DNA from 3 places in the Massilia sp. BAP21 genome. Region 3 is predicted to be linked to each of the others. Evidence: predicted binding sites of a transcription regulator. Region 3 holds the regulator's gene; each other region holds the start of a gene.
What was found. Region 3 encodes sigma-54, which starts transcription at its own class of promoters, with help from an activator protein. Its sites were predicted from a motif close to TGGCANGNAANCTGCTTT; they were not measured.

Region 1 (2,257 bases), 1.1 Mb from region 3:
ATAAACAAATGTCGATCCTGATCAACAAAGATACAAAAGTCATCACCCAGGGTATCACCGGCAAGACCGGTCAGTTCCATACCCGCATGTGCCGCGACTACGCGAACGGCAAGGCTGCCTTCGTTGCTGGCGTGAACCCGAAGAAAGCCGGCGAAGACTTCGAAGGCATCCCAATCTACGCCAACGTGTCGGAAGCCAAGAACGCCACCGGCGCGACCGTCTCGGTCATCTACGTGCCGCCGGCAGGCGCCGCAGCCGCCATCTGGGAAGCCGTCGAAGCCGACCTGGACCTGGCGATTTGCATCACCGAAGGCATTCCAGTCCGTGACATGATGGCCCTGAAGGACCGCATGGCCAAGGCCGGCTCGAAGACCCTGCTGCTGGGCCCGAACTGCCCAGGCCTGATCACCCCGGACGAAATCAAGATCGGCATCATGCCTGGTCACATCCACAAGAAGGGCCGCATCGGCGTCGTCTCGCGCTCGGGCACCCTGACCTATGAAGCAGTCGGCCAGCTGACCGCGCTGGGCCTGGGCCAATCGTCGGCAGTCGGCATCGGCGGCGACCCGATCAACGGCCTGAAGCACATCGACGTGATGAAGATGTTCAACGACGATCCTGATACCGACGCGGTCATCATGATCGGCGAAATCGGCGGTCCGGACGAAGCCAACGCCGCACGTTGGGTCAAGGACAACATGAAGAAACCAGTCGTCGGCTTCATCGCCGGTGTCACCGCTCCTCCGGGCAAGCGCATGGGCCACGCCGGCGCGCTGATCTCGGGCGGCGCCGATACCGCGCAAGCCAAGCTGGACATCATGGAAGAGTGCGGCATCAAAGCCACCAAGAACCCATCGGAAATGGCACGCCTGCTGAAGGCCATGCTGTAATACCAAACAGTTCTTGTCTCGTGAAGGGAGCCTGCAGGCTCCCTTTTTTATTTCGACAACAACTGAATGGCACGGACGGCGACGAATTTTTCGCGTTCGATCATTGCCTGACAGAAATTGCGTGTGAGCTGACAAAATTTGTCATGCCAGAAGCGAGCTCTGCCGTAATTTGTCAGTTTTGTTTCAAAGGAACTAATGATTTTGTGGGGAAATGGCCTGGCACGGCGCTTGCAATAGGTAGAACGTGGCACCAAGCAAAGCATGACCAACCGAATTCTTTAATACCTCTGGAGAGACTTACCATGAAACAGATGAAAATCGTCAAGAAAGCACAAGCCGGCTTCACCCTGATCGAACTGATGATCGTTGTTGCCATCATCGGCATCCTGGCGGCTGTCGCTATCCCTGCATACCAGGACTACATCGCCAAGTCGAAGGCAGCTGCTGCTTACGCTGACGTCAGCGGCGGCAAAACCGGCTACGAGATGGCTGTTGTCGAAGGCAAGACCAGCGACGTGACTGGTTATACTGCTGCGACCGGCCTGGCCAATAAAACCGGCAACTGCTCGGGCTTCACCATCGCTACCCCACCAACTGCTGGTGGCGCCGTGATCACCTGCGCAATCGACAATCCTGGCCGTCTGGGCGCGGGCTCGACCATCGCCCTGCACCGCTCGGCTGCTGGCGCCTACAGCTGCGTTGCAACCGGCTTCGCTGATCCGAAATTCCTGCCGACCGGCTGCACCCAAGTTGGCGCTCCTGAGGAAGACGACGGCGACACCACCGAATAATACACAAGTCGCATAAACGAAAGCCGCCCTCGGGCGGCTTTTTTATTGGCGCTGCGGTTTGCAACGCAGCGCCAACGTCTTGCGCCGCTATTCAAACGATCTTCTGCCGATCCGCCAGCAGCCTGCACGTAGAACAATGGCCGCATGAACACACGCTCGACGGTGCAGGCAAACGAACACACCTTGATTCTTGAGAACACGCGGATCGTCAGGCGCTCGCCTTCCACATGATCAAAAAAAGCCCGCTGGGTAAGCGGGCTTCGCAGAAGCGCGAGGGATCAGCGTTTCAGGTAATGGTCGAGCCAGTCGATCACGGTATGGTGCCAGAGCACCGAGTTGGCCGGCTTCAGCACCCAGTGGTTCTCATCCGGGAACATCAGGAACTTGCTTTCGATGCCCTTGCGTTGCAATGCCGTGAAGGTCGACAGGCCTTGCGCGGTCGGGATGCGGAAGTCGAGGTCGCCCTGGATCACCAGCATCGGCGTCTTCCACTTGTTCACGTGGTGCACCGGGTTGAAGCGCTCATGGTTTTCCGGCACTTTGAAATAAGGGCCGCCGCTTTCCCAGTCGGTGAAC
Region 2 (2,257 bases), 690 kb from region 3:
CAGCTTGCAGACGAATTACGACGAGTAGTACATGTCGAATTCGATCGGGTGCGGCGTCATGCGCATGCGCTGCACTTCAGCCATCTTCAGTTCCAGGTAGGCGTCGATCATGCCGTCGCTGAACACGCCGCCGCGGGTCAGGAACTCGCGGTCCTTGTCCAGGGCTTCCAGGGCTTCTTCCAGCGAAGCGCACACCGTCGGGATCAGCTTGTCTTCTTCCGGCGGCAGGTGGTACAGGTCTTTCGTTGCCGCTTCGCCCGGGTGGATCTTGTTCTGGATACCGTCCAGGCCGGCCATCAACAGCGCGGCGAAGCACAGGTAGACGTTGGCCAGCGGGTCCGGGAAGCGCACCTCGATGCGGCGGCCTTTCGGGTTCGCCACGTGCGGGATGCGGATCGAGGCCGAGCGGTTGCGGGCCGAGTAGGCCAGCTTGACCGGGGCTTCGTAGCCTGGCACCAGGCGCTTGTACGAGTTGGTGCCCGGATTCGTGATCGCGTTCAGGGCCTTGGCGTGCTTGATGATGCCGCCGATGTAGTACAGGGCCGTTTCCGACAGGCCGGCATAGCCGTCGCCGGCGAACAGGTTCTTGCCGTCTTTCCAGATCGACTGGTGCACGTGCATGCCCGAGCCGTTATCGCCGTTCATCGGCTTCGGCATGAAGGTGGCGGTCTTGCCGTAGCTGTGGGCCACGTTCCAGATCACGTACTTCATGTTCTGGGTCCAGTCGGCGCGCTCGACCAGGGTCGAGAAGCGGGTGCCGATTTCGTTCTGGCCGGCGCCGGCCACTTCGTGGTGGTGCACTTCGACCGGGATGCCGAGCGATTCGAGGATCAGGCACATTTCCGAGCGCATGTCCTGGAAGCTGTCGACCGGCGGGACCGGGAAGTAGCCGCCCTTGACGGTCGGACGGTGGCCGCTGTTGCCGCCTTCGAAGTCCTTGTCGGTCGACCAGGATGCTTCTTCCGAGGCGATCTGCACCGAGCTGCCCGACATGTCGCTCTTCCAGCGGACCGAGTCGAAGATGAAGAATTCCGGTTCCGGGCCGAAGAAGGCGGTGTCGCCCACGCCCGAGGACTTCAGGTAGGCTTCGGCGCGCTTGGCGATCGAGCGCGGGTCGCGGTCGTAGCCCTTGCCGTCCGACGGTTCGATCACGTCGCACTGCATGAACAGAGTGGTCTCTTCCATGAACGGGTCGAGGTTCGCGGTGTTCGGGTCCGGCATCAGGAGCATGTCCGACGCCTCGATGCCCTTCCAGCCGGCGATCGACGAACCGTCGAAGGCGTGGCCGGATTCAAACTTGTCCAGGTCGAAGTGCGATACGGGAACGGTGACGTGCTGCTCCTTGCCGCGGGTATCCGCAAAGCGGAAATCCACGAACTTGACTTCGTTGTCCTTCACCATCTGCATCACATCTGCGGCGGTCTTTGCCATGCGTTTCTCCTGAATGAAAAGGGGTGGTGCCGACAGGCGGCGGGGTCGTGATCCTGTGCGACCGGTCCAGCCAACGTGCGACATACTCAAGCGAAACATATGCAGGAACCATGCCAGCAGTCCGTCATGAACAAATGCGCAATCGTTCTTTGGAAACCCGTGCGTTTAACCATAAAATCTTCGGTGTCAGCGTACAACGCCATGATGCACCCGATGCCGGCGATTGCACCATGATAGTGCATCATGAGTTGACCGCACCGTTTTGATGCGTGACGCACTGTTTTGGCCGCGATGCGGCACGATGCGGCAAGCTTGCGCTGCACTGGTGCGCACCACTTTAATTGAGGAAACACGATGAGCAAGACCGAAACGATTCTCGATGCTGCCCGCCAGCGCGCCAATGGCCAGCCGTATGCCGGCGCCGTCACGCCACAGGAAGCGTTCGAGCTGCTGCAGGGCGATCCGAAAGTCAAGATCGTCGACGTGCGCACCAATGCCGAGCGCGACTGGGTCGGCCGCGTTGCGGTGCCTGAAAGCCAACACGTGGCGGTGCAGTGGGCGACCTGGCCGGGCGGCCAGCCAAATCCCGCCTTTGGCGAGCAGCTGGAAAGCGTGGCCGGCAAGGACGAGGTGCTGCTGTTCCTGTGCCGCTCGGGCGTGCGTTCGCGCCACAGCGCGCGCGTGGCAACCGAACTGGGGTACGCGAACTCCTTCGACATCCTGGAAGGCTTCGAGGGCGACCGCGACCAGGAAGGTCACCGCAAGACGGTCGGTGGCTGGTGCAAGGCCGGGTTGCCCTGGGTGGGCGCGTGAGCCAGACCGCGCA
Region 3 (2,257 bases):
TCGAAGTGGCGGGTAATGCGCTCAAGCTTGTTTTGTACGTATTCACGAATGGCGGGAGTAACGTCGAGGTGGTGACCGCTGATAGTGAGATTCATACACACTCCTTTGAAGAGGTGGCGGCTGCCGCGCCGCGCAGGAAGCGCGAGGGTGCCGCCGTTACAAGGATTTGCGGAGACTGACTGGAGGAATTTTCAGTGCCTCACGGTATTTGGCAACCGTGCGGCGTGCGATGACCATTCCTTGTTCACCGAGCATTTCCGCGATCTTGCTGTCGGATAATGGGTTCCTGGGGTCTTCTGCTCCTGTCAGTTGCGCGATGAGAGCCCGGATCGCCGTCGAAGATGCTTCGCCCCCCGCTTCGGTGGCGACGTGGCTTCCGAAGAAATACTTCAGCTCAAACATGCCGTGCGGGGTCAGCATGAATTTCTGCGTGGTTACGCGAGAGATTGTGCTCTCGTGTAGGCCTAGTGTATCAGCTATCTCGCGAAGCACAAGGGGCCGCATGGCAACCGCGCCATGGCTGAAAAAGTTGCGCTGGCGCTCCACAATTGCCTCGGAAACACGCAGGATGGTATCGAAGCGCTGGCGCATGTTCTTGATCAGCCACTTCGCTTCCTGCAGCTGCGCGCTCATCTGCCCTTCGCCTTTCCCGCCCTTCAGCAAGGCCGCGTACATGTGGTTCACGCGCAGGCGCGGCATCACTTCGTGGTTCAGGGTCACACCCCAGCCGCTCTTCGTTTTCCGGACAATAACGTCCGGAACCACATAGTCCGAGGTGCTCGATGCGAACGCGGCACCGGGGTGCGGATGGCACTGGCGGATCACGGCCTGCGCTTCGCGCAGGTCTTCGTCGTCGCAGTCGAGCGCCTTTTTCAGCTTGTTGAATTCGCGCTGCGCGAACCAGGTCAGATACCCTTCGACGATCTTTAGTGCCGTGCGCCGCGTCACCAGCGGCACGCCGGGCATGCGGCGGATCTGCAGCGCCAGGCATTCGGCCGCGCTGCGCGCACCGACGCCCACCGGATCGAGACTTTGAATCAGCGCCAGCGCGCAGCGCAGTTCGTCCATCTCGACCTCGAGTTCCTGCGGCAGGCGCGCGTGGATCTCGTCGAGCTGTTCTTCCAGGTAGCCATTGTCGTCGATGGCGTCGATCACCAGCTCGGCCAGGGCGCGGTCGCGCAGGTTCAGGTTGGTCACGCGCACCTGTTCCGACAGGTGTTCGCGCAGCGTGATGCCGCCGGCTTCCAGCTGCGGGCGGCCGTCCTCGTCTTCGCCGTTGCCCGAGGCCCGGCCGCTGTCGCCCCAGTCGCTGTCGGATCCACCCGGCTCGCCGTGTTCATGGTCGCCGCCGCCGTCGAGTCCTTCGGGCGCGTCGGCGCTGGCCGGCGCGCTTTCCTCGTTCGATGGCGCGGCCGGTGCCTCGCCCTGCGCGGGTGCGCTGTTGATGGCGCCGTCGGCCAGCAGGCGCACCGAGCGGTCGAGCGGATCGTCGAGCCGCTCCAGCAAGGGATTGTCGGACAGGATCTGCTCGATTTCCTGGTGCAGTTCGAGCGTGGACAACTGCAGCAGGCGGATCGATTGCTGGAGCTGCGGCGTCAGGGCCAGGTGCTGCGATGTCCGGAGTTGCAGGGATTGTTTCATCGATTCTTACTGTTCAACTGCGGTTCAAAGCGGTGTCGTTACCTCGATTACATGCGGAAGTGCTCGCCCAGGTAGACGCGGCGCACCGACTCGTCGGCGATGATGTCGTCGGGGCGGCCCGAGGCCAGTACGGCGCCCTGGTTGATGATGTAGGCGCGGTCGCAGATGCCGAGGGTTTCGCGCACGTTGTGATCGGTGATCAGGACGCCGATGCCGCGCTCCTTCAGGAATCGCACGATGCGCTGGATCTCGATCACGGCGATCGGGTCGACGCCGGCAAACGGTTCGTCGAGCAGCACGAAGCGCGGGTTGGTGGCCAGCGCGCGCGCGATCTCCACGCGGCGCCGCTCGCCGCCCGACAGCGACAGGGCCGGGTTCTCGCGCAGCTTCTCGATCTGCAGTTCGGCCAGCAGCGAATCAAGGCGCTCGTTGATGGCGTCCTTCGAGAGCGACTTGCCGTTGTCGTCGCGCTGCAGTTCCAGCACGGCGCGGATGTTGTCCTCGACCGTCAGCTTGCGGAACACCGAGGCTTCCTGCGGCAGGTAGGACAGGCCCAGCACCGCGCGCCGGTGGATCGGCAGGCTGGAGATGTCGGTGCCGTTGATCTCGATGGCGC

Region 1: the regulator sigma-54 is predicted to act here: its motif matches at 1,108-1,125, upstream of ACWYRN_RS11025 (pilin).
Region 2: the regulator sigma-54 is predicted to act here: its motif matches at 1,530-1,547, upstream of glnA (type I glutamate--ammonia ligase).

Annotation. Positions count from the first base shown of each region.
Region 1 is NZ_CM173596.1:2,497,371-2,499,627, forward strand. It holds gene sucD (succinate--CoA ligase subunit alpha) at 9-890, shown strand; gene ACWYRN_RS11025 (pilin) at 1,202-1,681, shown strand; gene ACWYRN_RS11030 (S9 family peptidase) at 1,960-2,257, opposite strand, start outside.
Region 2 is NZ_CM173596.1:696,378-698,634, forward strand. It holds gene glnA (type I glutamate--ammonia ligase) at 16-1,431, opposite strand; gene ACWYRN_RS02985 (rhodanese-like domain-containing protein) at 1,786-2,244, shown strand; gene ACWYRN_RS02990 (hypothetical protein) at 2,211-2,257, shown strand, end outside.
Region 3 is NZ_CM173596.1:1,388,973-1,391,229, forward strand. It holds gene hpf (ribosome hibernation-promoting factor, HPF/YfiA family) at 1-95, opposite strand, end outside; gene ACWYRN_RS06080 (RNA polymerase factor sigma-54) at 157-1,641, opposite strand; gene lptB (LPS export ABC transporter ATP-binding protein) at 1,689-2,257, opposite strand, start outside.